Regions from separate parts of the Burkholderia sp. FERM BP-3421 genome, predicted to be linked through region 1. Evidence: predicted binding sites of a transcription regulator. Region 1 holds the regulator's gene; the other holds the start of a gene.
The links. Region 1 encodes FNR, which switches genes on or off when oxygen is low (the NO sensors DNR and NnrR bind a similar motif). Its sites were predicted from a motif close to TTGATNNNNATCAA; they were not measured.
Positions count from the first base shown of each region.

Region 2: a site for FNR is predicted at 2,698-2,711, ahead of Bsp3421_RS11785 (universal stress protein). Genes of this name have one in related genera too.

Region 1 is NZ_CP117781.1:193,778-209,004, forward strand. It holds gene Bsp3421_RS04030 (3-carboxy-cis,cis-muconate cycloisomerase) at 1-354, opposite strand, end outside; gene Bsp3421_RS04035 (CoA transferase subunit B) at 425-1,069, opposite strand; gene Bsp3421_RS04040 (3-oxoacid CoA-transferase subunit A) at 1,088-1,801, opposite strand; gene pobA (4-hydroxybenzoate 3-monooxygenase) at 1,924-3,147, opposite strand; gene Bsp3421_RS04050 (LysR family transcriptional regulator) at 3,264-4,187, shown strand; gene folE (GTP cyclohydrolase I FolE) at 4,271-4,939, shown strand; gene Bsp3421_RS04060 (SDR family oxidoreductase) at 4,940-5,743, shown strand; gene epsC (serine O-acetyltransferase EpsC) at 5,860-6,783, opposite strand; gene Bsp3421_RS04070 (HlyU family transcriptional regulator) at 6,891-7,127, opposite strand; gene Bsp3421_RS04075 (DUF3005 domain-containing protein) at 7,409-7,801, shown strand; gene Bsp3421_RS04080 (short chain dehydrogenase) at 7,927-8,529, shown strand; gene Bsp3421_RS04085 (SMP-30/gluconolactonase/LRE family protein) at 8,544-9,482, opposite strand; gene Bsp3421_RS04090 (universal stress protein) at 9,686-10,153, shown strand; gene fnr (fumarate/nitrate reduction transcriptional regulator Fnr) at 10,290-11,039, shown strand; gene Bsp3421_RS04100 (LysR family transcriptional regulator ArgP) at 11,073-11,966, opposite strand; gene Bsp3421_RS04105 (LysE/ArgO family amino acid transporter) at 12,074-12,691, shown strand; gene Bsp3421_RS04110 (c-type cytochrome) at 12,852-13,259, opposite strand; gene Bsp3421_RS04115 (molybdopterin-dependent oxidoreductase) at 13,274-14,518, opposite strand; gene Bsp3421_RS04120 (malate dehydrogenase) at 14,561-15,227, opposite strand, start outside.
Region 2 is NZ_CP117781.1:1,976,788-1,992,014, reverse strand. It holds gene Bsp3421_RS11795 (response regulator) at 1-422, opposite strand, end outside; gene Bsp3421_RS11790 (PAS domain S-box protein) at 419-2,512, opposite strand; gene Bsp3421_RS11785 (universal stress protein) at 2,787-3,254, shown strand; partial or broken gene Bsp3421_RS34010 (YadA-like family protein) at 3,397-7,170, opposite strand; partial or broken gene Bsp3421_RS34345 (ESPR domain-containing protein) at 7,615-7,695, opposite strand; gene Bsp3421_RS11775 (hypothetical protein) at 7,759-8,247, opposite strand; gene Bsp3421_RS11770 (zinc ribbon domain-containing protein) at 8,272-9,327, shown strand; gene Bsp3421_RS11765 (VTT domain-containing protein) at 9,435-10,454, shown strand; gene Bsp3421_RS11760 (isopenicillin N synthase family dioxygenase) at 10,659-11,699, shown strand; gene Bsp3421_RS11755 (MetQ/NlpA family ABC transporter substrate-binding protein) at 11,765-12,601, shown strand; gene Bsp3421_RS11750 (methionine ABC transporter permease) at 12,636-13,304, shown strand; gene Bsp3421_RS11745 (SDR family NAD(P)-dependent oxidoreductase) at 13,447-14,208, shown strand; gene Bsp3421_RS11740 (CmcJ/NvfI family oxidoreductase) at 14,225-15,082, shown strand; gene Bsp3421_RS11735 (hypothetical protein) at 15,079-15,227, shown strand, end outside.

The sequences.
Region 1 (15,227 bases):
CACGAGGCCGGTGTCGAGGATGTCCTGGCTCGTCGCGCCCCAATGCACGTATTTCGCCGCCTCGGCGTCGGCCGCCTTCACGCGCGCGGTCAGCTGCCGCACCAGAGGGATCGCGAGATTGCCGCCGAGCGCGGCGTCGCGCGCGAGCGCATCGGCATCGAGCCGGGCCGCGTCGCACGCGGCCTCGATCGGCGCGACCGCCGCGCGCGGAATCACCCGGTGCGCGGCCAGCGCGCGCGCGAGCGCCGCCTCGACGTCGAGCATGCGCTGCAGGGTCGTGCGCGGCGACCAGATCCGGTTAAGCGGCTCGGTGCCGCAGATCAGGGAGGTCAGGCGGGCGCTGTCTTCTAGCATGACGGAAACGAAAGGAGACGGAATCTGCATTGTGCCTCCGGACGCCGGGCTCCGCCCGGGCCCGGGCGCGTCAGCGGGTCGCGTCGATCAGGGGCACGCCGGTCAGTTCCTCGAGCGCGGCGAACGACAGGTCCGAGCAGATCTCGCGCACCGCGAGCCCGTCGCGCGTGACGTCGAGCACCGCGAGGTCGGTATAGATACGGCTCACGCAGCGCACGCCCGTCACCGGATACGAGCATGCCGCGACGATCTTGCTCTCGCCCTGCTTGGTCAGGTGCTCCATCATCACGAACACCTGCTTCGCGCCGATCGCGAGATCCATCGCGCCGCCGACGGCCGGGATCGCATCCGGCGCGCCCGTGTGCCAGTTCGCGAGGTCGCCGTGCGCCGAGACCTGGAACGCACCCAGCACGCAGTAGTCGAGATGGCCGCCGCGCATCATCGCGAACGAATCCGCGTGATGGAAGAACGCGCCGCCCGTCAACACCGTCACATGCTGCTTGCCGGCGTTGATCAGCTCGTCATCCTCCTGCCCCGGCGCGGGCGCGGGGCCCATGCCGAGCACGCCGTTCTCGCTGTGCAGGAAAATCTCCTTGCCCGGATCGAGATGGTTCGCGACGAGCGTCGGCACGCCGATGCCCAGGTTCACGTACGCGCCTTCGGGAATGTCCTGCGCGACACGCTGCGCCATCTGGTCGCGGGTCAATCGTTGCATCGTGTTCTCCTCGCCGGCTCAGGCGGCATGCGCCGCGCGTTGCGCGGCCAGTTCGGCCGCATGCGCGGCCTGCGGCACCTCGACGACCCGCTTGACGAAGATGCCGGGCGTGACGACCTGTTCCGGATCGAGGCCGCCGAGCGGCACCACCGCCGACACCTGGGCGATGGTCGTCTTCGCGGCGCTCGCCATCACCGGGCCGAAGTTGCGCGCGGTCTTGCGATACACGAGGTTGCCCCAGCGGTCGCCCCGGTACGCCTTCACGAGCGCGAAATCGGCGTGGATCGGCGCTTCGAATACGTAGGGCTTGCCATCGATCACGCGGGTTTCCCGCCCCTCGGCGAGCTTCGTGCCGTAGCCGGTCGGCGAGAAGAAGCCGCCGATCCCCGCACCCGCCGCGCGGATCCGTTCCGCCAGGTTGCCCTGCGGCACCAGCTCCAGTTCGATCTCGCCCGCGCGGTACAGCGCATCGAACACCTGCGAATCGGTCTGGCGCGGGAACGAGCAGATGATCTTGCGCACCCGCTTCGCCTTCAGCAGCGCCGCGAGGCTCGTCTCGCCGTTGCCGGCGTTGTTGTTGACGATCGTCAGGTCGCGCGCGCCCTGCGCGATCAGCGCGTCGATCAGCTCGGCCGGCATGCCCGCCGTGCCGAAGCCGCCGATCATGATCGTCGCGCCGTCGTGCACGTCGGCCACCGCCGCCTGGAGAGACTCGAAAATCTTGTTGACCATGTGGGTTCCTGATACGCATCCGCGCACCGGCGCGCGGCTCGTCGAACGAACGCGCCGCGACGGGCGCACTCTCGAAATGTTCGATATTCGAACTCAGATTCGATTAGCGAACGTTGAGGCGATCATAGAGTCGCGTGCTCCGCCTTGTCAAGGCGGGCGGACCAGGTATCGTCGAACGGCAGGCCGACGTAGTTCTCCGCGAGCGATTGCGCGGCCGCGCGCGAGCGCGTCACGTAGCGCAGCTCGGCCAGCTTGAGCCGGTTGACGAACGGCGTGTCGTCCGCGCTCGGATGCAGCATGTTGGTCATGAAGTACGAGAAGTGCTCGGCCCGCCACACGCGGTCGAGACAGGTCGCCGTATAGGCGTCGAGCGCCGCCTCGTCGCCGTCGCGATAACGCGCCCCGAGCGCGCGCGCCAGCGCGCGCACGTCGGCCACCGCGAGATTCATGCCCTTCGCGCCGGTCGGCGGCACGATGTGCGCGGCGTCGCCCGCGAGGAACAGGCGTCCGTACTGCATCGTTTCCGACACGAAGCTGCGCATCGGCGTCACGCTCTTCTGCGTGATGCGCCCCTCGGCCGGCAGCCAGCCGCTGTCGTTGGCGAAGCGCGTGCGCAGCTCGTCCCAGATCCGCGCGTCGGGCCACGCGTCGAGCGCCTCGTCGGGACGGCATTGCAGGTAAAGCCGCGTGACGCTCGGCGAGCGCATCGAGAACAGCGCGAAGCCGCGCACATGATGCGCGTACACCAGCTCGTCGAGCGACGGCGGCGCGTCCGCGAGGATCCCGAGCCACGCATACGGATAGACCCGCTCGAAGGTTCGCAGCCGCTCGGCCGGGATGGTCTGGCGCGCGACGCCGTGGAAGCCGTCGCAGCCGGCGATGTAGTCGCAATCGAGCCGCATCGCGCGGCCCTGCGCATCGGTGAAGGTCACATGGGGATGCGCGTCCGTCACGTCGTGCAGCGCGACGTCCGTGACCTCGAAATGCATCGCGTGGCCGTGTTCTTCGCCCGCCGCGATCAGGTCGCGCACCACTTCGTGCTGGCTGTAGACGGTGATCGCGCGGCCGCCCGTCAGCGCGGCGAGGTCGATGCGGTGTCGCGCGCCGTCAAACAGCAGCTCGACGCCGCGGTGCACGAGCCCTTCGCGCCGCATCCGCGCGCCGAGGCCGGCTTCGTTCAGCGTGTCGACCGTACCCTGCTCCAGCACGCCGGCGCGGATCCGGTTCTCGCAGTAGGTGCGCGAGCGGGCCTCGACCAGCACCGAATCGATGCCTTGCAGGTGCAGCAGATGGGAAAGCAGCAAGCCGGACGGACCGGCGCCGATGATGGCGACCTGAGTGCGCATGGGGATGTCTCCAACGTTGATTCGAATAGTCGAATCGATTGTCAGCGCTTTCCCGACTATGCGACAACGCGATTTAAGCGATAACTTGTATCTCGATTCCGAATAGTGGTCCGGCCATGCCCGAACTCGATCTGAACCTGATTCCCTACCTGGTGGCGCTCGACGAGGCCCGCAACGTGAGCCGCGCGGGCGAGCTGCTCGGCGTGAGCCAGCCGCGCGTGAGCAGCGCGCTCGGCAAGCTGCGCGCGTACTTCGGCGACCCGCTGTTCGTGCGCACCTCGCACGGCATGGAGCCGACGCCGCGCGCGCTCGCGCTGCTGCCCGCCGCGCGCGCCGCGCTCGCGCAGATCGAGCGCGGCGTGGTCGCGCCGCCGAGCTTCGATCCGGCGGCGAGCCGCGACACCTTCACGCTCGCGCTGTCGGACGTCGGCGAGATCGTGTTCCTGCCGCGCCTGCTGCAGGCGCTCGCGCAACAAGCGCCGCACGCGAACCTGCGCTCGGTGTCGCTGCCGCACGCGGAGGTCGAACGCGGCCTCGAAAGCGGCGACGTCGATCTCGCGGTCGGCTATTTCCCCGATCTCGACGGCGGCAATTTCTTCCAGCAGCGTCTGTTCACGCATCGGTTCATCTGCCTGATGCGACGCGGCCATCCGCTCGCCGCGCACGCGCTGACGCTCGAACAGTTCCTCGCCTGCGGCCACGCGGTGGTGCGCGCGGACGGCCGCAGCCAGGAGGTGCTCGAACGCCACCTCGCGAAAGCGCGGCTGCGCCGGCGCGCGGTGCTGGAGACGCCGCACTTCATGAGCCTGCCGTTCATCCTCGGGCGCACCGACCTGATCGCGACCGTGCCGCACGCGATCGGCTACGCCTACGCGGCCGAGCATGCGTCGATCATGCTGGTCGAGCCGCCGCTGGCGCTGCCGCGCTTCGATCTGCGCCAGCACTGGCACCGCAAGTTCCACAACGACGCGCGCGTCGGCTGGCTGCGCGGCGTGGTCGCCGGGCTGTTCAACGACGCGCTCGACGAATGGCCGAAATGACCGCCCACCGGGCGCGTGCGACGAAAGCATGAAACAATGCCCGATCGGCCGCGTGGCGCGGCCCGCTAGACAGGAGTTCAGGCATGGTCAAAGAGAAGGCGCCCCGCGCGGCGGCCGGCAAATCCCCCCGCAAGGCGTCGCGCGCGAGCGCCGTCCCCGCGCGGCCGAGCCGCGAGGAGGCCGAGGCGGCCGTACGCGTGCTGCTGCGCTGGGCCGGCGACGATCCCGCACGTGAAGGACTGCTCGATACGCCGGCGCGCGTCGTGCGCGCCTACGAGGAATTCTTCGCGGGCTACGCGCTCGAGCCGCGCGACATCCTCGCGCGCACCTTCAGCGAGGTCGACGGCTACGACGAAATGATCGTGCTGAAGGACATCCGCTTCGAGAGCTACTGCGAGCACCACATGGTGCCGATCATCGGGCGCGCGCACGTCGCCTACCTGCCGAATCACCGCGTGGTCGGCATCTCGAAGCTCGCGCGGCTCGTCGATGCGTTCGCGAAGCGCCTGCAGATCCAGGAAAAGATGACCGTGCAGATCGCCGACACGCTGTTCGACGTGCTGCAGCCGAAGGGCGTCGGCGTGATCCTCGAAGCGGCGCACCAGTGCATCTCGACGCGCGGCATCCACAAGCCCGGCGTCGAGATGGTCACGTCGCGGATGCTCGGCACGTTCCGCACCGATCCGGCCACGCGCCGCGAGTTCCTGTCGATTGTGTCCAACCCCTCGGCCGTCAACCTGACGAATACGTAAATGTCGTCCCGCACTATCCCGACGGGCGCGCCCGTCGTCCTCGTCACCGGCGCCGCGCGACGCGCCGGCCTCGCATTCGCGCGCCGCTTCGGCGCGCGCGGCTACCGCGTCGCGCTGCACTACGATCGTTCGGAACAGGCCGCGCGCCAAGCCGTCGACGCGCTCGGCGCGCAAGGCATCGAGGCCGTCGCGCTGCAGGCGGACCTCGCCCGGGCGGACGCGGTCACGGCGCTCGTCGATGCGGTCTATACGCGCTTCGGGCGGCTCGACGTGCTGGTCAACAACGCGTCGGTGTTCTGGCAGGATCATTTCCCGAGCTTCGACCTCGCGGCGCTCGACGCCGCGTGGGCGGTCAACTGCCGCGCGCCGCTCCTGCTCACGCGCGCCTACCATGCGCGCGCGCAGGCGGCGGGCACGCAGGGCGTGGTGATCAACGTGGTCGACCAGAAGATCAAGGAGAACTTCCACCGCGACCACTTCAGCTACACGGTCGCGAAGGCGGCGCTCGGCAACCTGACGCAGATGCTCGCGCTGTCGGCGGCGCCGGTGCTGCGCGTGAACGCGGTGTTTCCGGGCCTGATGCTGCCGAGCGACGACCAGACCCAGGCCGATTTCGAGCATGCGAGCCGCGCCGCGACGCCGCTCGGGCGGATTGCCGGGCCCGACGATGTCGGCGATGCGATCCTGCTGCTGACGGAGCCCGCGTACAACGGCGTCGATTTCGTGGTCGATGCGGGCCAGAACCTGATCCGCGTCGACCAGGACGTGCTCTACAAGCATCGCTCGCCGGGCGGCCGGCGCTAGCCGGCGCGCCGCGCGGCATGCGCGGATCTTGCACCGCGACATGACAAGGCGGCCGGCGCGCGGCATCCCCGCCGCGCGCCGGCCGCCTCTCGGCGGGCCCGGCCCGCCCCTTCGATTCAGCCCTTGTCGACCGGGCCGCCGCCCTCGCGGATCTTGCCCTGCGCGACGTTGCTGCCCGGCGGCACGCTGTGCGTGAGCCACACGTTGCCGCCGATCACCGAGCCGCGCCCGATCGTCACGCGGCCGAGGATCGTCGCGCCCGCATAGATCACCACGTCGTCCTCGACGATCGGATGCCGCGCATTGCCCTTCACGAGCGCGCCGTCGCCGTCGGCCGGGAAGCTCTTCGCGCCGAGCGTGACCGCCTGGTAGACGCGCACCCGCTCGCCGATGATCGCCGTCTCGCCGATCACCACGCCGGTGCCGTGGTCGATGAAGAAGCTCGGGCCGATCCGCGCGCCCGGGTGGATGTCGATGCCGGTCGCCGAGTGCGCGATTTCATTGATGAAACGCGCGAGGAGCGGCACGCCGAGCAGATGCAGCGCATGTGCGAGCCGGTGATGCATCATCGCGAACACGCCCGGATAGCACAGCAGGATCTCGGTGACGTGCTGCGCGGCCGGATCGCCCGCGTAGGCGGCCTGGATGTCGCTCACGAGCAGCGCGCGGATGTCGGGCAGCTGCGTGCCGAATTCGCGCGCGATCTCGAACGCGCGCGTCTCCAGCTCGGCGCCCGGCGTATCCGCATGCTCGGGCAGGAACGGCAGCGCGCGGCGGATCTGCTCGGACAGGATGCGCAGGGTGCTTTCAAGCGTATGGCCGACGTAAAAATCGACGCTTTCGTCCGTCAGGTCCGGCGCGCCGTAGTGCGTCGGGAACAGCGAGGCGCGCAGGCCGTTGACGATCTTGCAGATCGCATCGCGCGACGGCAGCTCGCGGATGCCGAGCGGGTGACGCGTGCGGTGCAGGGTCTCGCGCGATTCGCGCAATGCGGCCACGATCTGATCGAGGCCCCAGTTTCGAACAGCTGATTTCGGCATAGACAGGAACATACGGCCACACACGACGCACGGCCGCGGAAAAAAAGTGACGGGTCCGCAAGATTACCGCGTTTTTTCCGCGCGAGCGACGGTCGCGATTCGTCGTGCTAGATCGTGATGCTGCTCGCGTCGATCCATCGCACCGCCCAATCGCGCGCGTGGGCGATCGCGGCGTCTTCGTTGCTGAAGTGCAGGTCGGATGGAAAAAAACGATTGGCGACCAGCTCGCCGTCGCTCGATCGGGAGATCACCACATAAGGCTGGAACGAGCCGTCGCCGGCGCGCGCCGGCGTGCAGTTGAGCAGATAACCGCGATGCGTGAATGCCGTAGTCGTCATGTGCATGAGTCCGCCCACCTCTAGTCCCTTCACTTCTTCTTCACTACCCGTCCGTCAGGGGTGCTGCGGCGCCCGATGCGGGCCGGGACGCACGCCCGGCACGGGTTCGTGCGGCCTCGCTGGAAAGGAATCATACTCTGTAGAAATCGGGGCTTCTGGTTGAAATAAATCCTCCCGAACCCGAAGGTCCCGGCGCGGCCGCGGCGGCCGCCCGCTCGCCTTTTCCCGTGGTCCCCGGAACGGGTCTTGCTGTGATCCGGGCTGCTCCCGCCGCCAGGAAGAACACCATGTCCGCGCCCCTGCCGCATCCGCGCAGCGTCGAACTGGACAACGACGCCACCCACGACAGCACCGTCGACACCGACGGCAAGCAGCGCGACGCCGCGCGCCTCGCGAACGGCACGCTGCCGCCCGACCAGATCGCCACCAGCAACGCCTCGCTCGACAACGCCATGCCCGAAACGCCCGACGGCTTCGCCGGCTACGACAGCCGGATCGGCGGCAATCATCCGCAATGCGCGCCGCGCGCCGGCTACATGGTGATCGACAAAGGCTTCGCGGCCGAACCGCGCGGCCGCTTCGATCCCGACGCGTGGGTCCGGCCCCGCGGGCGCGCGCACTGCCCGGTCCGGCCCGTGCGCGCCGAACGCGTGTTCGAGTTCGCGCCGATCCCGCGCTGACGCCGGCGCGCCCCCTTGCGGGGCGATTCGAAACCCTGGGTTTCGACACCTGATCATGCGGGCGGCTTGTTCGCGCGCCGCTGCATCGCGACAATCGGCGGTCATTCTCCGTTTCGGAATCCAGCATGAAGATCCTGATCGTCGGCGCCTCCGGCACGCTGGGCAGCGCCATCGTCAACGAACTGAAACCCCGCCACGAGATCGTCGCGGCCGGCCGCTCGCACGGCGACGTGCGGGTCGACCTCAAGGACATCGACAGCGTGCAGCGCATGTACCACGCGGTCGGACCGGTCGACGCCGTGATCGCCGCGACCGGCTCGGTGCACTTCGGCCCGCTCGGCGAGACCGCCAGCGCGCAGTTCGCGGTCGGGCTCGCGGACAAGCTGCTCGGCCAGGTCAACCTGGTGCTCGCCGGCCAGCACCTGCTGAACGCGGGCGGTTCGTTCACGCTGACGAGCGGCGTCATCGGCGATGCGCCGTTCCGGGGCGGCTCGAACGCGGCCGCCGTCAACGGCGCGCTCGCGGGCTTCGTGCGCAACGCCGCGGTCGAGCTGCCGCGCGGACTGCGAATCAACCTGGTGAGCCCGACCGTGTTCGAGGAATCGCTCGATGCGTACGGCGCGCTGTTCCGCGGCCACGAGGCGATTCCGGTCGGCCGCGCCGCGCTCGCGTACAGCCGCAGCGCGGAAGGCGCGGAAACGGGCCGGCTGTTCCGCGTCGGGTACTGACGCGCGGCGCGGCGTCAGCCGCCCGCCAGCCCCTGCGTGTTCACATAGAGCGCGTACAGGCCGTGGCTCGCCGCCATGAACAGACGATTGCGATGACGGCCGCCGAAGCAGACATTCGCGCAGCGCTCCGGCAGCGCGATATGGCCGAGCGCCGCGCCGTCGGGCGCGAACACGCGCACCCCGTCGAGTTCGTCGCTGCCCATGCCCCAGCCGCACCACAGATTGCCGTGCACGTCGACGCGAAAGCCGTCCGGCGTGCCCGCGCCGGCGTCGATCAGGCCGCGCCCGTCGCGCACCGCGCGGCCGTCGTCCGTCACCGCGTAAGCGCGGATCGTGCGCGGCCGCGCGCGCGACTCGACCACGTACAAGGTGGTCTCGTCCGGCGAGAACGCGAGCCCGTTCGGGCCGCGCGCATCGTCGAGCACCATCGTGACCGCGCCGTCGCGCGGATCGATCCGGTAGACCCGCTCAGGCATCTCGGCAGCCTGGCGCTCGCCTTCATAGAAACTCTCGATGCCGAACGATGGATCCGTGAACCAGATCGATCCGTCGGATTTGACGACCACGTCGTTCGGCGAATTGAAGCGTCGGCCCTCGAAGCGATCCGCCAGCACGGTCACCGTGCCGTCGTACTCGGTGCGCGTCACGCGCCGCGTCAGGTGCTCGCAGGTCACGAGGCGGCCCATCCGGTCGCGCGTGTTGCCGTTCGCGTTGTCCGACGGCTGCCGGAACACGCTCACCGCGCCGCTCGGCTCGTCCCAGCGCAGAATCCGGTTGTTCGGGATGTCGCTCCACAGCAGGAAACGCCCATCGCCGAACCACACCGGCCCCTCGGACCAGCGCGCGCCCTGGTACAGGCATTCGACCGAGGCGGCCGCGTGGCGCAGCGCCTCGAAACGCGGATCGAGGATCCGGATGGCCGGATCGGGATAGCGGCGGCTGGGTTCGTTCATCGCACTCACTCCGTGGCAAGGGGCCGGCGCGGGTAGGTCGCGCGCCGATCGCCCGTCATGGTAGCAAGCCCGCCCGCCGATCGCCGCGCCCTTGATCTGGCTCGCTGCGCGCGCGGCCGCAATCAGTTACCCTGCCCGGGAACCGCCCACCTACCCGGCCGGCGCGGTCGCCGGCACCTTGTCCATCCCATCACGGAGACATCATGTACAAGCGCATCCTGGTTGCAGTCGACGGCAGCGACACCGCGCGGCACGCGTTCGAGGCGGCGCTCGCGCTCGCCAAGTCCGCGGGCGCCGAGCTGCAGCCGCACTACATCGTCGAAAACGCCTCGATCTACTACAACGTGCCGGGCTACGACCCGTCCGTGCTGCGCACCCAGCTGATCGCGCAAGGCCGCGATCTCGCGGAGACGTTCACCGCGCAGATGCGCGCGGCCGGCGTGAAGGGCGAGATGAAGGTCGACGAGGCGACGTCGCTCGCGGACGTATCCTCGCTGATCCTCGACGCCGTGAAGGCATTCGAGGCCGACCTGCTCGTGCTCGGCACGCATGGCCGCCGCGGCTTCAAGCGGCTCGTGCTCGGCAGCGTCGCCGAGCAATGCGTGCGGCAGGCCGCGCTGCCCGTCCTGCTGATTCCGTCGGCCGCGCATCCGGACGCTCAGGAAAGCTGAACAAGCGTTCGCGCCGCGCGTCCCTGACGCGCGGCAAGCAAGCCGGGCATCGCATCGCGGCGTTTTGTCGCTGAACGGCCCCGGCTTGCGGTGGGACAATGGTTTCGTCGAATTCAAGCCCGAGTCCACCACCATCATGCTCACGCCCCTCGCCGCCCGCTCCCCCGTTTCCATCCATGCCGCCGGCAGCTGGGCGCCGCGGCAGGCCACGCACTGCTCGACCTGCTCGATGCGGCATCTGTGCATGCCGCAGGGCCTCGCGCCCGATGCGCTGACGCGCCTCGAAGCGGTGATCTGCGCGGCGCGCCCGGTGCGGCGCGGCGAAGCGCTGTTCCGCGAGGGCGATGCATTCGACAATCTCTACGCGGTGCGCTCCGGTTCGCTGAAGACGGTCGCGACGCGCCATGACGGCCGCGAGCAGGTCACCGGCCTGCATCTCGCCGGCGAGGCGCTCGGCCTCGACGGCATCTGCGAAGACGCGCATCCGCGCACCGCCGTCGCGCTCGAGGACAGCTCCGTCTGCGTGATCCCGTACAGCGCGCTCAAGTCGCTCTGCTCGGAGGCCGGCACGATGCAGCTGCGCATGCACAAGCTGATGAGCGAACAGATCGTGCGCGAGACCTCGCAGACGATGCTGCTCGGCTCGCTGAACGCGGAGGAGCGCGTCGCGGCCTTCCTGCTCGACATCTCGTCGCGCTACCTGAAGCGCGGCTACTCCGCGACCGAGTTCAACCTGCGCATGACGCGCGAGGATATCGGCAGCTACCTCGGCATGACACTCGAAACGGTCAGCCGCACGCTGTCGAAGTTCCAGAAGCGCGGCCTGATCGAGATGCAGGGGCGCATGGTGCGGATCGTCGATTTCGAGGGCCTGCATCACCTGTGATGCGCGCCGCGCGGCACGCCCGCCGCGCCCCCGTCAATCGAGAAACTGCGCGGCGCGCGCCTTGAGCGCCGCGCCGAAATCGTCGAGCCAGCCGATCGACAGGCGCCAGCTCTGCCAGTACAGCTCGATGTCGACCGTGCGCCCGGCCGACAGGTCGACCAGTTCCCCCGCCGCAAATTGCCGCTCGGTCATGCGATCCGGGCACATGCCCCAGCCCAGGCCCGTCTCGCAGGCGCGCAGATAACCCGCCACGTGCGGAATCCAGTGCCGGGGCGGATCCAGTTCCGCGCGCGTCACGCGCCGCATGAAACGCCTCTGCAAACCGTCCTTCGGATTGAACATCACGCACGGCGCGCGTTGCAGCGCATCGCGCGTCACGCCGTCGGCGAAATAGCGCGCGTGAAACGCGGGCGAACAGACCGCGCGATAGCGGATCCGGCCGAGCCGGGTCGAGCGGCAGCCCTGGATCGGCTCCGCCTGCGCGGTCACCGCGCCCTGCACGCTGCCGTCGCGAATCCGCTCCGCCGTGTAGTCCTGGTCGTCGATCACGAGATCGAGCAGCGTGCCGCTCTCCGTGCAGAACGGCCCCATCGCGTCGATGAACCAGGTCGCGACGCTGTCGTCGTTGACCGCGACCCGCAAGCTCGGCCAGCGGCCGGCGAGCGCGCCGGGCAACGCCGGCATGCGGCCGGACAACTCGGCCTCCAGCATCTGCACCCGTTCCGTGTGACGGCACAGCAGCGCGCCCGAAGGCGTCGCGACGCAGGGTTGGCCTCGCTTCACGAGCACGCTGCCCACGCGCTCCTCGAGCAGCTTCACGCGCTGCGACACCGCGGACGGCGATACATTCAGCTCCCTCGCCGCCCGTTCGAACGAACCCTGGCGGATCACGGCGGCCAGCGCATCGAGCAAGGCATAGTCCAGCATTAGATTTCCTTAATCAGCATTAGGCAATTTAGCTTCTCTTATTCTGCCGGAAAACGCAGACTAGGCGCCTGAGTGTCGTTTTCCCCGTCTTCTTCCCCCGGAACATCATGAACTGGATCGCCTTTTCCCACGGCGCGGCGCTGTGCGGCTCGCTCATCGTCACCATCGGCGCGCAGAACGCCTTCGTGCTGCGGCAGGGCATCATGCGTGCGCACGTCGGCAAGATCGTGCTGCTGTGCGCGCTGTCGGACATGATCCTGATCGGCGCGGGCGTCGGCGGCGCGGCGGTGCTGGTCGAGCGTTACCCGACCTTCATCCATGCGGTGCTGTACGTCGGCCTCGCCTATCTCGCGTGGTTCGGCCTCAATGCATTGCGCCGCGCGCTGCGGCCGAATCACGCGACGCTCGACATGAACGGCGCACCCCAGGCCGCGCCGCAAGGCGCGCTGCCGGTGGTCATGATGACGCTCGCGTTCACCTGGCTCAATCCGCACGTGTATCTCGACACCTTCCTGCTGATCGGCACGGCCGGCGCGCGCGAACCGGAAGGCGCGCGGCTCGCGTTCGCGATCGGCGCGATGGCGGTCAGCCTGGTCTGGTTCACCGGGCTCGGCTATGGCGCGCGGCTGCTCGCGCCGCTGTTCCGCCGCGCCGGCGCGTGGCGCGTGCTCGACGGCGCGATCGGCGGCATGGTGCTGTTCCTCGCGGCCGTGCAGCTGCGGTGAGGAGCACATGCGCGCGGCCGTGCGCCGCGTCGCCGCGAGGCAGTGGATCGGCGCAGCATGCACAGAACCGCGCGCGCGACTGAGCCGCATTGCACGCGACATGCCGCGTTCGCTCCGCAACTGATCGCGCGCCACCCGTCCGCACCGCCCATCGCTCACGTCAATGCGCCGGCTCGGCCCGAGCCGCCCCTTCCGCGCGGCCGTTGATCCGATACAGGTACTGCGCGAGCGTATCGACCTGCTCGGCCGGCAGCGGCGCACCGTAGGCCACCCGCATCTTGTTGTTGATCGCCGTCCATTCCCGCAGCGTCAGCGGCGGCTGGCGCATCACCATGCCGGCCGAATGACAGATCAGGCATTGCCCGTTGGCGATCTCCGCGCCGGGCCCGGGCGGAAACACCTCACGGCTCACCGGCAGGCTCACATCCACGACCGAGAACGCCACGGCGCGCGCAGGCTCGCGCCGCGCGCCGACACGCCCGTCCGGCAGCCACGCGCGGAACGCGACCACGCCCGCCACGCCCGCCACGCCCACGATCAGCAGCCAACACAGTGCTCGATGCTTCATGCCGGTCTCCCCGATCAGATCACGTGCAGCGCAACGGATTCGACACCGTTGCGCATGAAACCCGAACCGTTCCAGTTCGATTGCAGCGGCTGCGCGACGCCCGCCGTATTGGTCGCCCGCACCATCAGCACGAGCGGCCCCGCCGCGGGCGGCGTGAGCGCGAGCCGCCAGCGACGGAAGCTGTACCGCCCGTAGTCGCGGTCGAGCGATGCATCGAGCCAGGTCCGCCCGCCGTCGGGCGACACCCGCACGCCCGCGACACCGCAGTCGCCCCCGAACGCGATGCCGCGCACCTCGGCCGACGCGCCGCGCGCGAGCCGCGCACCATCGGGCGGATTCGTGATGAACGAGCGCGGCACCATCCGGTTGATCGGGACCATCCGCACGCCGGTCTGCCCGGGCCGGACGTTCGCGCCCGGCGTATCGGGAATCAGGTAGGCGCGCGCGGTCCAGTAGTTGTCGTCGGGCCGGTCCAGCACCTCGATGTCGCTCAGCATCTTGACCCAGTAGGTCGCATACCAGCCGGGCACCACGAGCCGCAACGGAAAACCGTTCAGCAGCGGCAGCGGTTCGCCGTTCATCAGGTACGCGATGACGGCCTCGCCGTCCAGCGCATGCTCGATCGCGAGCGACTTCTTGAACGCCGGCGTGTCCGGCATGATCGGCGTCTCCAGGCCGTTCATCCGCACCCGCAGCGCGCCCGCGCGCACTCCGGCCCGTTCGAGCACGTCCTTGAGGCGCACGCCCGTCCAGCGCGCGTTGCCCATCGCGCCATGCGCCCACTGCGCGCCCGGCACGCGCGGCGCGTAGTAGCCGCGCGAATTGCCCGAGCACTGGTTGACCGCCGCCACCTCGACCGGCTCGAAGTCGCGCACGAGCGTGTCGAGCGTCAGCGTGAGCGGCCGCTCGACATGCCCGTGCACGACCAGCCGGAACGCCGCCGGGTCGATCCGGGTCGGGATGTTGGCCATGTGCCAGCGCACGTAGAACGCGTCGTTCGGCGTGAACAGGTGCCGGTCGAACACCTCGAACGGCGTCTCCAGCAGCGGCGGACGCGTGCGCTGCAGGATCAGCGCGCCCTTCTGCGGGAAGTCCGCGGCGACCGCGCGGCGGCCGTTGCCGAACGGCAGCTCGACCATGCGCTCGACCGCGCCCCACGCATCGGCGCCCGCCGCGCCGGCGAGGCCGAGCCCGAGGGCGCGGGTCAGGAATCCACGCCGGCCGGCATGGGAGAACAACGGAGAACGACGCTTCGGCATCACGGCTCCTGGTGGTTGTTCATGCAACGATCCGGCCGATCGTCACGCGCTCGCGAACAAGCGCGACACGACCTCCGCTTCTTCCTGCAATTCTCGCACCGAGCGCGCGATGCACGCGCGCGCGAACGCATCGAGTGCGAGGTCCGCCACACGGCGATAGCCGCCGCCCTCGCAGATCACCGGCACGCCGAACATGAGCCCGGGCGGCACGCCATGACTGCCGTCGGACGGTATGCTCATCGACACCCAGCGCCCATCGCTGCCGTGCAGCCAGTCGCGCATCTGATCGAGCGCCGCGTTCGCGGCCGAGGCCGCCGACGATGCGCCGCGCGCCTCGATCACCGCCGTGCCGCGCGCGGCGACGCGCGGGATGAAGTGTTCGCGATACCAGCGCTCGTCGTCGATCAGGTCTTTCACGAACGCATCGCCGATGCGCGCGTAACGATAGTCGGCGAACATCGTCGGCGAATGATTGCCCCAGACGATCAGATGCTCGATCGCGTCGACCGGCGCGTCGCACCGCCGCGCGAGCATCGACGCCGCGCGGTTGTGGTCGAGCCGGATCATCGCGCTGATCGCGTCGTCCGGCAGATCGGGCGCGCAGCGGCGCACGATCGCCGCATTCGTGTTCGCCGGATTGCCGACCACCAGCACCTTCGCGTCGCGCCGCGCGACCGCGTTCAGCGCCTCGCCCTGCGCGCGGAAGATC
Region 2 (15,227 bases), 1.2 Mb from region 1:
GCGGGCTCGTTGAGGCTCTGCGCGAAGCGCTCGGCCATCGCGAGGCTGACGTACACCCCGCCCGACGCCACCTTCGTGACCGCGCCGACTAGCTCGGCGCTCGCGCTTTCCTTGGTCAGGTAGCCCGACGCGCCGGCGCGGAACGCGCGCACCGCGTATTGCTGCTCGGCATGCATGGTGAGCACGAGGATCCGCAGCGCGGGCTTCTCGTCCTTGATCTGCTTGATCAGCTCGACGCCGTTGCGGCCGGGCATCGACAGGTCGAGCACCAGCACGTCGGCCGGCGTCGAACGCACGAGCGCGATGGTGGTGGTGCTGTCGAACGCCTCGCCCGCGACGTTGAAGCCGGTGGCGCTGCGCAGAATATGGCGCAGACCGTCGCGCACGAGCGCGTGATCGTCTGCGAGTAGGACCTGGATCATGAAGGCGACGTTTCCTGTTGGATCGATTGCAGCGGGAACGTGACCGTGATCGAGAAGCCGCGGTCGCGGCCGGTATCGATCGTCACCATGCCGCCCAGCATGTGCGCGCGTTCGCGGATGCCGATCAGGCCGAACGACTTGTCCAGGCGGCGCGGCGCGGCGTCGGCGTCCGGCGCGCCGCGGCCGTTGTCGGCGATGCGCAGCGTGCAGTTGCCCTCGTCGATCGTCAGCGCGAGCGCCACCTCCGTCGCGTCCGCGTGACGCGCGACATTGGTGAGCGCCTCCTGGACGATCCGGAACAGGGTGGTCGCGCCGTTGCTGTTGAATGCCGTATCGCCGGGCTCGATGTCGCGTTCGACCTCGATGCCGTAGCGGTTCGTGAAATCCTGCGCGAGCCATTCGATCGCGGGCACGAGCCCGAGGTCGTCGAGCATCACCGGGCGCAGATCCGCCGCGATGCGCCGCACCGACGCCACCGTCGAGTCGATCAGCCGATGCATGCCGCGCAACTGCTCGGGCACGGCGGGCGTGGCGCCCGGCGCCGGGTGGGCGAGCGCGTGCTCGAGCGCGGACAGGTCCATCTTCAGCGCGGTCAGCTGCTGGCCGAGATCGTCGTGCAGCTCGCGCGCGATGCGGGTCTTTTCTTCCTCGCGCACGTTCTGCAGGTTCGCCGACAGCTCGCGCTGCTCCTCGCGCGACTGGCGCAGCGCATCCTCGCCGCGCAGCCGCGCGGTGATGTCGCGCAGCATCACGGTGTACAGCTTGCCGTTGCCTTCGCGGATCTGCGAGATCGACGCCTCGATCGGAAATTCCTCGCCGCTCGCGCGCTGGCCGAACAGCACGCGCTGCCGGCCCATCTGTCGCTCCGATACGCCGGTCACGCCGAACTGCTCGACGTGCTTCGCGTGCGCGCCCCGGAAGCGCTCGGGAATGAAGCGCGACAGCGGCGCGCCGATCGCTTCCATCGCCGATACGCCGAACACGCGTTCGGCCATCGGATTGAAGATCACGACGGTCTGTGCTTCGTCGATCGTGATGATCGCTTCCATCGACGAGCGGATGATGCCCATCATCCGGGCTTCGTTGAGCGAGCCCGGCGCGTCGACGACGACGGTCGCGCGGCGACGCACGATCTGATAGAGCGCGGCGGCCAGCACGGCCGAACCGGCGAGGCCGCCCGCGACCAGCGCGGTCCACAGGTCGGCCGCGCCCGCCGTGCCCGCGCGGATGTCGGCGGTGTAGGCGAGCGTGAGCGTGTCGCCGCCGAAGCGCAGGACGTCGGTCTGGCGCCACTGCCGGCCGGGCATCGCGATATCGTCGGTGCCGGCGTCGGCCGCGAACAGCGGCGTGAGGTCGCCGGCGCGCGAGGCGCTGATGCCGATGCCGCGCTCGTCGGCGCTCGCCTGCTCGAATACGCGGCGCACGTTCAGCGAGGCGAACACGAAGCCTTCGAGCGCCGCGCGGCGCACCTCGCGCGACACCGGCACGCTGTCCGGCCGGTAGACCGGCAGGAACAGCGTCAGCGCGGCCGGATGGCCGTCGCTCGCGTCGCGGACCGCGAGCGCCACCTGGCCGGTGTCGGCCGCGCGCCAGAGCGCGCCGGCGTCGCGCGCGCCCATGTCGGCGGGCAGCTCGACGGTGGGCGGCGCGAAGCGGGTGACGCTGATCGGCAGCGTGCTGGGCGGGCCGCCCGCCGCCGTCGCGCCGGGCCGCGCGGCGGCGAAGCCGAGCGCGCGCACCGGCGTGCGGTTGCCGTCGAGATCGAGCGTCGAGACGTAGGTGTTCCAGGCGTCCTGGCCGGGTGCGCGGACGAGCGAGAGCGCGCCGCGCGCGCCGTCCAGCGCGGCCGCTCCCGCGCTCAGCTCGCGGCGCAGGGCTTCGGTCAGGTGCGTGGCGCGCCGCTCGAAGCGGGCATGCGCGGCGGCTTGCCAGCGCGCTTCGACGAAGCCGGCCACGCCGAGCGAGGCCGCCGCGCCGAGCGCGAACGCGACGAGTGTGATCGACGCGGGACGGGCGTGCAGCCACGAAACACGCGCGGCGTCCGTGGTGCTCGCGTCGCCGTGTCGGGAAGAGGTTCCGCTAGCGGTCATGAATCTCTACGATGACGGAACCCGGCGCCGGTGGTCCGGCGTCTGTCGCGGCGCGCGAGCCGGGGTCCCGTCCTGAATGGACAATGTGAAATTGTGCGCGTTTTACTTGTTTTTTGCCAATCGGAACCAGACCCGCGTCTTGCGCGGGGGCGTGCGTATCGATGCCGCACGTGTGTTCCGGAGGCTTGATGCGGGTCAAGCAGGCCGGGCGGGCGGCGCGCGAGACTGCTGGTGGAACGCGTTTCACGCGGTTTTTCCGAATCGGGAGAGGCTTATGTACAAACGGATCTTCGTGGCGGTCGACGGCAGCCACAGTGCGCAGGTTGCGCTTGATGAAGCGATCAGGATCGCCGTTGCCGGCGATGGAATGATTACCGCGGCGTGCGTCGTCGAGCATCGGTCGCAGCTGGTCGATGTCGAATCCGGCTTCGCCGAGGCCGGAGACGATCGGGATCGGGCCGTCGAGGTCGCGACGGCGGCGCTCGAAGCGGCGCGCGCGCAGTTCGAACGCCATCGGGTGAAGGGGTCGGTGCGCGCGCTCGATGCCTACGGCGAGGACGTGGCGACCGTGCTGATGCGGACCGCGGGCGAATTCGACGCGGACCTGATCGTGATGGGCACGCGTGGGCGTCATGGCCTGCGGCGACTGCTGCTCGGCAGCGTCGCCGAATCGTTGTTGCGGCTCGCCGATCGTCCGGTGTTGCTGCTGCGCGATGGGCCGGAGCCCGCGCGACGGGCATAAAAAACGCCCGGAGGCCGGGCGTGAAGGCACGAGAACTGCCAGGCGCGCCGTGCGGCGCGCCTGCTCTCGTTGTCAGTCTAGAAAGCGTGCGTCGCGCCGCATTGATCCAGATCAATGTTGCGCGCGACGGCGCAGTGCGATCTCACCACTCGTAGCCGACCTGCGCGCGCACGCCCGTGTCGCCGCTCGACGTCGCCGCGACGCCGCCATTCACGAGCCAGCGGCCGTTTTCCGAGCGGTGCGTGACGCTGACGGCGACCGCCTTGCCGCTCTTGTAGCTGCCGACGCCGACCTCGGCCACCGTGCGGCCCGGGGCCGACGGCGTGAGGTTCGGCATCACGAGCGCGGCGGCGATACCCGAGTAAGCGTTTTTCGCGACATCGTTGATGGCGCGGTTGGTGTCGTTGAAGCGCTGGTCGGTGTAGTTGTTCGCCTGGCTCACGCCGGATGCGACCGAGCCGTTCAACTGGTTCAGGTTCACCGCATCGGTGCCCTGCGTGCCGGGCGCGACGTTGGTGATCTGGCGCTGCTGCTCCGCGCTGCCGACCGACACAACGTTGTTGCGGCCGCCGTCATTCGAGTTCGAGCCGATCGCGACCGAGTTCGAGCCGGCGGTGACGGTCGGACGATCCGTGCCGTCGCCCTTCGAGTCGGCGGCGATGCCCGAGTTGCTCGTGACCGACGTCGACAGGTTCGAAATCTGGTTGTTGATGTTCGTCACGCTCGTGGACAGCGAATTCACCGTGTTGTTGGTGGTCGACAGGCTGGTGGACAGCGAGCTGATGCCGGTCGAGGTGGAGGTCGACAGCGATGTCACGTTGCTGTTGGTGGTCGACAGGCCGGTGGACAGCGAGCTGATGCTGGTCGAGGTCGAGGTCGACAGCGACGCGACGTTGCTGTTGGTGGTCGACAGACCGGTGGACAGCGACGCGACATTGCTGTTGGTCGTGTTCAGGCTTGTCGACAGCGAGGCGACATGGCTGTTGGTCGCGAACAGCTGGCTGCCGTTGACGGCATCCGTGCTGTCGGCGCTCACACGGCCGGCGGCGACGTTGGTGACCTGGCGCTCCTGGCCGGGCGCGCCGACACTGAAGGTGCCGATCGGGTTCGCGCCGGCGTAGCCGCCGAAGGTCACGCCGCCGACGCTCGACGACGAGACGCCGACTGCGGCCGAAGTCGTCGCGCCGTTGCCGATCGCCACCGAGTTGGCGAGGTTCGCCTTCGCGTTCGGGCCGATCGCGACGCTGTTTTCACCGGTGGCTTCGCTGTCCGCCTCAGTCGAGTTCGCGTGGAAGTACTTGATGCCCTTCGCATTGATGTTGTCGACCGCGGCGCCGACGTTCTGGTTGGTGGTGGTCGTGCCGTCGTTGTTGTAGGTGACGTACGACGGCGACGAGATCTTGCCCGTGGCGGGATCGTAGGTCGCGCCGCCGCCGAGCGCCTCGGCGGTGCTCGTGCCGAGATTGGTCGTGTTGGTCGTGATCGAGCTGAGGCTCGTCGACAGGGAGCCGATGCCGGTCGAGGTCGAGGTGGACAGCGATGTCACGTTGCTGTTGGTCGTGCTGAGGCCGGTGGACAGCGAGCCGATGCCGGTCGAGGCGGAGGTCGACAGCGAGGTGAGAGTGCTGTTGGTCGTCGACAAGCCGGTGGACAGCGAACCGATGCCGGTGGAGGTCGAGGTCGACAGGGAGGTGATCTGGCTGTTGGCGGTCGACAGGCCGGTCGAGGTCGAGGTGGACAGCGACGTGACGTTGCTGTTGGTCGTGCTGAGGCCGGTGGACAGTGAACCGATGCTGGTCGAGGTGGAAGTCGACAGGGAGGTGAGGTTGCTGTTGGTGGTCGACAGGCCAGTGGACGTCGAGGTGGACAGCGACGTCAGGTTGCTGTTGGTCGTGCTGAGGCCGGTGGACAGCGAGCCGATGCTGGTCGAGGTGGAAGTCGACAGGGAGGTGAGGTTGCTGTTGGTGGTCGACAGGCCGGTCGAGGTCGAGGTGGACAGCGATGTCAGGTTGCTGCTGGTCGTGCTGAGGCCGGTGGACAGCGAGCCGATGCTGGTCGAGGTGGAAGTCGACAGCGAGGTGAGGTTGCTGTTGGCGGTCGACAGGCCGGTGGACGTCGAGGTGGACAGCGACGTCAGGTTGCTGTTGGTCGTGCTGAGGCCGGTGGACAGCGAGCCGATGCTGGTCGAGGTGGAAGTCGACAGGGAGGTGAGGTTGCTGTTGGCGGTCGACAGGCCGGTGGACGTCGAGGTGGACAACGACGTCAGGTTGCTGTTGGTCGTGCTGAGGCCGGTGGACAGCGAGCCGATGCTGGTCGAGGTGGAAGTCGACAGCGAGGTGAGGTTGCTGTTGGCGGTCGACAGACCGGTGGACGTCGACGTCGACAACGACGTGATCGATTCGGTTGCGGTATCGAGCAGACGCGTGACGGCGTACAACTGGCTGCCGTTGATGCCATCGGTGCTGGTTGCGGTGATGCGGCCGGCGGCCACGTTAGTCAGTTGGCGCTCCGCGCCGGCATCGCCGATGCTGACCACACCAGTCGGGTTCGCGCCCGCGAAGCCGTTGAGTGTGGTCGAGCCGACCGTCGCGCTCGATACGCCGACTGCGTTTGCCGTCACCGATTTCGCGCCGAGCGCGACGGAATTGTTCGTGGCCGCGACGGCGCCCGTGCCGATCGCGACGGCATCAGCGCCGGTCGCGATGCTGTCGGCACCGGTCGAGTTCGCGTGGAAGTACTTGATACCTTGGCTGTTGATGTTGTCGATGGCCGAGCCGACGTTGTTGGCGGTCGTCGTCGTGCCGTTCGCGTTGTACGTCGTATAGGACGGCGCGGAAATCGTGCCGGTGCTCGGATCGAAGCCTGCACCGCCGCCGAGTGCCGCCGCCGTGCTGTTGCCGAGGTTGTCTGTCTTCGTTTGCAGCGTGTTCACGCTGGTCGACAGCGAGCTGATACCGCTGTTGGCGGTGGAAAGGCCGGTCGAAGCGGACGACGAGAGCGAAGTCACACTGCTGTTGGTCGAGCTGAGGCCCGTCGAAAGCGAGCTGATACCACTGTTGGCGGTGGAAAGGCCGGTCGAAGCGGACGACGAGAGCGAAGTCACACTGCTGTTGGTTGAGTTGAGGCCGGTCGAAAGCGAGCTGATACTGCTGTTGGCGGTGGAAAGGCCGGTCGAAGCGGACGACGAGAGCGAAGTCACACTACTGTTGGTCGAGCTGAGGCCGGTCGAAAGCGAGCTGATACCGCTGTTGGCGGTGGAAAGGCCGGTCGAGGCGGACGACGAGAGCGAAGTCACACTACTGTTGGTCGAGCTGAGGCCGGTCGAAAGCGAGCTGATACCGCTGTTCGTGGTGGAAAGGCCGGTCGAGGCGGACGACGAGAGCGAAGTCACACTGCTGTTGGTCGAGCTGAGGCCGGTCGAAAGCGAGCTGATACTGCTGTTCGCGGTGGAAAGGCCGGTCGAAGCGGACGACGAGAGCGAAGTCACGCTGCTGTTGGTCGAGCTGAGGCCGGTCGAAAGCGAGCTGATGCCGCTGTTCGCGGTGGAAAGGCCGGTCGAGGCGGACGACGAGAGCGAAGTCACACTGCTGTTGGTCGAGCTGAGGCCGGTCGAAAGCGAGCTGATACCGCTGTTAGCAGTGGAAAGGCCGGTCGAAGCGGACGACGAGAGCGAAGTCACGCTGCTGTTGGTCGAGCTGAGGCCCGTCGACAACGAGCCGATCCCCGTCGACGCCGACGTCGACAACGATCTGATCGCGGTCGATGCCGAGGTCGACACGGTGGTCAGCTGGCGCACATTGACTGCATCGGTGTCCTGCGTACCGCCCGCGACGTTGGTGATCTGCCGCAGCGTCGTGCCGTTGCCGACCGACAGCGCGCCCGTGGTCGTCACGTTGGTACCCGAGAAGCTCTCGACGACCGCGCCGCCCGCGCGGTTTGCGACCGAGCCTGCGCCCAGCGCGACCGCGCCGATTTGCGTCGAGGTCGAGGCCGCGCCCAGCGCCATGCCGTCGGTCTGGCCGACCATGCTGTTGGCGCCGAACGCGATGCTGCCGCCGCCGCTCGCGTTGAGCGTGCGCGCATTGGTGCCGATCGCGATGGTGTCCGCGTTGATGGGGGTGAGGCCGCGCGTGCCGCCCGGCGAACTGTCGGCTTCCGCGCCCGAGCCGATCGCGATGCCGCGGATCGAGTACGCGATGGAACCCTTGCCGCCCGCCGCGTTCTGGGCGCCGATCGCGATCACGTCGCCCGTGCCGTCGCCGTCCGTGCCACCGCCCGCGAGATAGGTTGCCTGCGCGCCCGTCGAGCAGGCGATGCCCAGGGCCAGCACCAAGGCGCTTACCGCGGACTTGTTCGGCTTGCCGCGCGACGATGTCAGTTCCGACGTCGCGATCCACGCGCCGAGTGCTTCGTTCCAAATGCTGCGATAAGTGCGATTCATGGTGTCCAACCCCTCTGAATGACGTGATGAGTTCACCGATCAATCAGTCAGAAGAGGTCAGATTTAATCGGCATGAAATATGGCGTAATGAATTTGAAAGTGAATTTTATTGAGACAAAGGTCAGATAAAAACACGTCAACCGATAAATTCTGTAAATTTGACGTTAAATATTGAAAAATGACGTCATCTGACAATCTGGCGAGATGTAAATTTTCCCGTTTCTTGTCAAGTTCCGTTAATTCAAGAGGGTCAGCAGAAAAAGGCATGCAAGCGGTTGGAAGGTCGATTGAAGGCGCGCGGAAGGCTCGCTGAAAGATAAAAAGGCGCGTGAACTGCGACAAGCTGTCGCAGTTCACGCGCCTTTTTAAAGATGCTCTTTTAATGCTTGAATATCGAGAGGGTCGGATAATCGAAAATTGCCCGGAAATAATCATTGGAATCAAAAATGATTTGAACAGGCAATTGATATGAAGATTGATTGCCGCGTGCGATGGCGCGATCATGGCGGCGGGCGCGGAGCCGGTGGCGGATGACGCCGGCGCGCCCGGCATCCGTTTCTTCAGGAGGGCGATACGATGTCGAAGGGCTTGCGCGTGGCTGAGGTCTGGTATCAGCGGGCGTTGTGGATCATTGCGGTGGTGTTTGCCGTGTTTCTGGCCGGGCTGGGCGGCTTGATCGTCGGTGACCTGCCGCGCGTGGCGGCCGACCTGCAGCGCGATACGTTCGTCGACCTGGCCGCGGCCCGTCCGCTCGATGCGCAACTGGCGGCGCTGTCCACCCGGATCACCGCGAATCGTGATGCGCTCGATCAGGCCGGCGTGCTGCTCGATGCCGCGCGGCAGGACACGCGTCAGGCGCGCGAGGCATTCCAGGCGACGGCATCGGCCCGGCACGTGACGGACCGTGCGGACGAGGATCCGTCGGTACTCGGCCATGCACGCGCATTCGAGGGCGCGACGCAGCGCGAGCGCGCCGCCGAGGCGAAGCTGGCCGATCTCAAGCAGCAGGGGGCGGCGTTCGAACGTGAGCGCGACGGCCTGACCGCGGCGCGCGCCGCGCTCGATGCGGCCGCGCAGACGCGTCTCGACGCGGCGCTCCGTCGCCAGGAACTGCGCGTGTTCGGTGTGCGGCTGCTGTTCACGCTGCCGCCGGTGCTGATCGCCGGCTGGCTGTTCGCGACGCAGCGCAAGAGCCGCTACTGGCCGTTCGTCTGGGGTTTCATCCTGTTCGCGCTGTATGGATTTTTCGTCGAGCTGGTGCCGTATCTGCCGAGCTACGGCGGTTATGTGCGCTATCTGGTCGGGCTGGCCGTGACGGTCGCGGCGGGCCAGTACGCAATCCGCGCACTTGCGCGCTATCTCGAGCGGCAGCGTAGCGAGGAGCAGCAACCCGATGCGGCCCGGCGCGGCGCGATCGATTTCGTCAGTGCCTATGCGCAGATCGACAAGAAGATCTGTCCCGGGTGCGAACGCCCGCTCGATACGGCCGACTCGCAGCGGAATTTCTGTCCGCACTGCGGCATCGGCGTATTCGACGCGTGCGGGCAGTGCCGCGCGCGCAAGAACGCATTCAGCCGCTTTTGCCCGGCATGCGGCGCCCAGGCCGCGCCCGGGGTCGCAAAACAGGTGTAATCAAACGCGTCTAGAATGCGGAAGATACCGGTTTACGCCACGGGAGCGCCGAGGCATGCTGCCGGTCGGGGCGGCCCGGCGGCCGCCCCGCCTTCGAGGAGCGCCCCGTGTGGCATTTTCCAGTCGCAATTCCGTCGTCGCTCGGCCCCTGGGCCGTCTTCCTGAGCGTCCTCATCACGCAGCTTGGGATGCCGGTGCCGGCCGTGCCGATGCTGATCCTCGGCGGCACGATGGCGGCGATGGGGCAGGCTTCCTACGCGGGCATGCTGTGCGCGGCGATCGGCGCGACGATGCTGGCGGATTCCCTGTGGTTCTTCGCCGGGCGCCTGCGCGGCCGGCGACTGCTCAACGGGCTCGTGCGCTTCTCGTTGTCGCTCGACACCACCGTGCGTATCGCGCGCAACGTATTCGAACGCTATGGCGCGCCGCTCCTCGTGCTCGCGAAATTCCTGCCGGGCCTCGGGCTCGTGTCCGCGCCGCTGCTCGGCACGACCGCGGTCGGCGTGCGCGTGTTCCTGCTGTGGGATCTGGCCGGTGCGTCGCTGTGGGCGAGTGTCTGGCTGTTCGGCGGCGCGCTGCTGCATGAGGAGATCGTGCAGCTCGTGCTGTGGGTGCGCCACAGCGGTGGCACCATCTTCGACGCGTTCGCCGCGATCTTCGTCACCTTCCTGCTGTACCGATGGGTGCGGCGCGTGCAGTTCCGGCGCTGGCTCGGGAAGGTGCGCATCACGCCGCAGCAGCTCGACGAGATGATGAAGTCGAACGAGCCGCCGCTGATTTTCGATGCGCGGCCGCGCGCGGTGCGCGAGAAGGAGGCCTACCGGATCGCAGGCGCCTATCCGCTCGATCTCGATACCCCCGAGCAGCTGGATCCGGTGCTGCTCAAGCGCGCGATCGTCGTGTACTGCGTGTGCCCGAACGAGGCCACCGCGAAGCGCATCGTCGCGCAGCTGCATCGCAAGAACATCCGCGATGTCCGCGCGTTGAAGGGCGGCCTCGACGCCTGGGAAAAGCACGGCTACCCGGTCGAACCGCTGCCGTCCGATTTCGACGGGACACGCTACACGGTGCATCAGGAAGAGACCTCGGCCGGCGAATACACGGTGCGCGCCAGCCTGTCGAAGTAAGCCGTTCATCCTCCGCCGGGCCGTTCGGCCCGCGCTTTCACCGCGCCGCGCGTCCGGCGCGGCTGCGTATTTCGCGCGCGCTCGCGCCACCGATTCCGGCATATCCATAGCGGATTTTGTTGTTTTGCCGCGATTTCCCGCTTTGTTAGCATCAATTTCCCGCGATGCCTACGCTTTCCAGACTTTCTGCCGGAATCACGCACCATGACGCTGCAACAAGACGAACAGGCCCGCGCACTGCCCATCCTCGATCTGTCCGACTTCGATTCCGCCGACGCCGCCGCGCGCGACGGTTTTCTCGCCGCGCTGCGCCATGCCGCGCGCGATGTCGGTTTCTTCTATCTGCGCGGTCACGGCATCGATCTCGCGCTGGGCCAGTCGATCCAATCGGCCGCGCGGCGTTTCTTCGCGCTGCCGGAGGCGGACAAGCTCGCGCTTGAAATGGCGAATTCGGCGCATTTTCGCGGCTATACGCGCGCCGGCGACGAGCTGACGCGCGGCCGGCGCGACTGGCGCGAGCAGTTCGACATCGGCGCGGAACGGCCGGTGATCGCGCAGCAGGCCGGCTTGCCGGCCTGGACCCGCCTGCAAGGGCCCAACCAGTGGCCGGACGCGCTGCCGGACCTGAAGCCGGCGCTGCTGCGCTGGCAGCGCGAGCTGACGGGCGTCGCGATCCGCGTGCTGCAGGCGTTCGCGGTCGCGCTCGCGCAGCCGGCCGATGCGTTCGAGGCGATCTACGGCGCGACGCCGAATGAACATATCAAGCTGATCCGCTATCCGGGCCGCGAGGCGACGGGCGACGATCAGGGCGTCGGGCCGCACAAGGATTCGGGATTCCTGAGCTTCCTGTTGCAGGACGAGCAGGGCGGGCTGCAGGTGGCGGCGGACGACGGCGGATGGATCGATGCGACGCCGTTGCCGGGCACCTTCGTCGTCAATATCGGCGAACTGCTGGAACTGGCGACCAACGGCTATCTGCGCGCGACCGTGCACCGGGTGGTGACGCCGCCCGCCGGCCGCGACCGGCTGTCGATCGCTTTTTTCCTCGGCGCGCGTCTCGACGCCACGGTGCCGCTGCTCACGCTGCCGCCCGGGCTGGCCGCGCAGGCGCGCGGGCCGGCGAGCGACCCGGACAACCCGCTGTTCCACGAGGTCGGGCCGAACTACCTGAAGGGGCGGCTGCGCTCGCATCCGGACGTCGCCCGCCGTCACTACGCCGACGTGCTCGCCGCTCAGGCGGCCTGACGCTTATCGCATCGCGGCCGCGCGCTCGCGCGGCGCTTCCTGTTTCCTTTTCCCGTGGGTGTGCCATGTTCGATTTCGTTTCCGGACGCTGCGTCCGTCTGTTGACCGCCTGGGCGGTGTCGTTCGCGGTCGTCGCGCCCGCCGGCGCGGCCGATGCGCCGCCGCTGCGGATCGCCGCCGACGCGATTCCGCACGCGGAAATCCTCGCGTATGCGCAGAAGATCACGCCGGGACTCAAGCTCGACGTGATCGAGATTCCGAACGGCGTGAACCCGAACGAGCTGCTCGCGCACGGCGACGTCGACGCGAACTATTTCCAGCACGTGCCTTATCTGCATTCGCAGGAGGCGGCGCTGGGCCGCAAGTTCGTGGTCGCGGCAAGCGTGCACATCGAGCCACTCGGCGTTTACTCGCGCAGGTACCGCCGTTTCGATCAGGTGCCGGAGGGCGCGACGGTCGCGGTGCCGAACAACGCGGCCAACCTGAGCCGCGCCCTGTTCCTGCTGCAGGCGCAGGGCCTCGTGACGCTCAAGCCTGGCCTCACCGGCGTGGATCGCAGCCTCGCGACGCCGCGCGACATCGTCGCGAACCCGAAGCACCTGAAGGTGCTGGAGATCGAGTCGCCGCAGCTGCCGCGCGCGCTCGACGACGTCGCGCTCGCGGTGATCAACGGCAACTACGCGCTCGAAGCCGGGCTGTCGCCCGCGAAGGATGCGCTCGGGCTCGAGCCGGTCGCGGGCAACCCGTATGCGAACGTGGTGGTGACGACGCCGCAGCTGGCCGGCGATCCGCGCATTCGCAAGCTGGCCGACGCGCTCGGTTCGCCGGCCGTCGCGCGGTTCATCCGCGATCGCTACCAGGGCTCGGTGATCCCGGTGCATGCGCCGGGAGCGGGGTCGTGAGGCGCGTCGTCGGCATGACGGGCAGGGAGGCGCGATGAATCCGCAGGATTGGAGCGAGGTGGCCGCGCTGGTCGCGACCGGCACGCTGCAGACGCTCTACATGGTCGCGCTCGCCACGCTGGCCACGATCGCGGGCGGCCTGCCGCTCGGCGTGCTGCTGTGCGTCGCGCGCAAGCCCGGCGTGTTCGATGCGCCGCGCGCGGCGGCCGTGCTCGGATTCGCGATCAACATCGGACGCTCGGTGCCGTTCGTCGTGCTGCTGATCGCGCTGATTCCGCTGACCCGTCTCGTGGTCGGTACGAGCCTCGGCAGCACGGCCGCCGTGGTGCCGCTCGCGATCGGCGCGATCCCGTTCTTCGCGCGCGTGGTCGAGGCCTCGCTCGACGAGGTGGATCGCGGTCGCATCGAGGCGATCGTCGCGATGGGCGGCACCGCGCGTCACGTGGTGCGCGACGTGCTGCTTCCCGAGGCGTTTCCGTCGCTGCTGGCGGGGCTGACGCTGACCGTCGTGATGCTGATCGGCTTCTCTTCGATGGCGGGCGTGGTGGGCGGCGGCGGGCTCGGCGATCTCGCGATCCGCTATGGCTATCAGCGCTTCAACCAGCGCGTGATGCTCGCGACCGTGGTGGTGCTGGTCGTGCTCGTGCAGGCGGTGCAGATGTCGGGCGATCGCCTGACACGGGTGCTCGCGCAACGACGCTGACGCGCATACCAGCGTCATCCGCAGGGTTTTCGAAACGGACTATGCTCATCGGGCCATGCAAAGAGGGGTTTGCAGTGGTGTCGATAAGCTTAGTCCGTTTTGTTCTTTTCATCGCCGGGTCCGGCGAGATAGGGTGAATGACATGACAGATCAATCGCAGTCCGCTTCTCGTCCGCTCGCGTGGGTCGCGGGCGTCGGCGCGAGCGCGGGGCTTGGTGCGGCGGTGGGGCGGCGCTTCGCACGGGAAGGCTATGCCGTGGCGCTGAGCGGCCGCACCGCGGCGCGCGTGGAAGCCGTCGCGGAGGAGATCCGGGCGCACGGCGGCGTCGCGCACGCGCTCGTCGGCGACATCGCGAACGAGGACGACGTGCGCCGCATCGCGGGGCGGGTGCGCGAGCTGGGTGCGTTGCGCGCGGGCATATTCAACGCGGGCAATGCGGTGCGCGGCCCGACGCTCGAACTGCGCGTGGCCGATTTCGAAGGCGCGTGGCGCACCAACGTGATCGGCGGCCTGCTGTTCGCGCAGGCGGTGCTGCCGCAGTTGCTCGACGTGGCGGCGACGAACGAGCCGCGCAGTCTGCTGTTCACGGGCGCGACCGCGTCGCTGCGGGGTCGGCCGCCGTTTGCCGCGTTCGCGTCGGCGAAGGCGGGCCTGCGTTCCCTCGCGCAGACGCTCGCGCGAGAGTTCGGGCCGCGCGGCGTGCATGTCGCGCACGCGGTGATCGACGGCGGGATCGACGGCGAGCGGCTGCGGCAGGGCGCGCCGCAACTCGCCGCGCTGGCGGGCGAGGATGGGCTGTTGTCGCCCGACGCGATCGCCGACAGCTACTGGCAGTTGCATCGGCAGCATCGCAGCGCGTGGACGCACGAGCTTGACCTGCGCCCCTACAAGGAATCGTTCTGACTGACGAGGAATCGCGATGAGCACGGTACTGGAACAGCATCCGCCGGTATGCGGCGGCGAAGTGGAGGCGGAAGTGAATTACCTGGCGCCGGGCGTTGACCGGCCGGTGGCCTATACGTTCGAGCCGCCGCCGGGCACGCCGTGGGTGACGGGCGCGCTCGCGCCGCACCGCGTGACGATCCGCGACGCGCGGCCGCTCGCGGCCGCGGGTGAATTCGGGCTCGACGTCAGCGGTTTCGAGCTGCGCGCGCATCGCACCGCATTGACGGATTTCTCCGATGACGCCGTGATCCGTTCGGTGTACTACGCGGAAGTCGACGCGCTGCTGCGCGCCGCGACCGGGGCGGAAAAGATCGTGATCTTCGATCACACGCTGCGCGACAGCGCGCAAGGCTCGCGGGCGACCGCTTCGCTGCGCGAGCCGGTGCGGCGCGTGCACAACGACCAGACCTTCGTGTCGGCGCCGCGCCGCGTGCGCGACCATCTCCCGGCGGAGGAGGCCGAGGCGCGCTTGCGGCAACGCTTCGCGATCGTCAACGTGTGGCGGCCGCTCGATGTCGTCGAGCGCCTTCCGCTCGCGCTGTGCGATGCCCGCTCGATCGCGCGCGGGGATCTCGTGCCGAGCGATCTCGTCTACCGCGACAAGGTCGGCGAAACCTATTCGATCACGGCTAATCCCGCGCATCGCTGGTACTACTTCCCGCGCCAGCGTCCGGACGAGGTGGCGCTCCTGAAGATCTACGATTCGCTCGACGACGGCCGAGCGCGCCTGACCGCGCACACGGCATTCGACGATCCGACCACGCCCGAGACGGCGCCCGCGCGACGCAGCATCGAGGTGCGCGCACTGGTGTTCTGGCCGCCGGGCGCGTGACGTTCGCCGGGCGATTCGCGCGGCGCGGCACAACGCGCGGCGTCGGCCGCGCCTGTATTGCCGCCATCGATCATGTTGCTCGGCTGTTTGGTTGTTCGGCGACGGCGGGCGTGGCGGGGCGTGGCGATCTGGTGTCCGGCGGGGC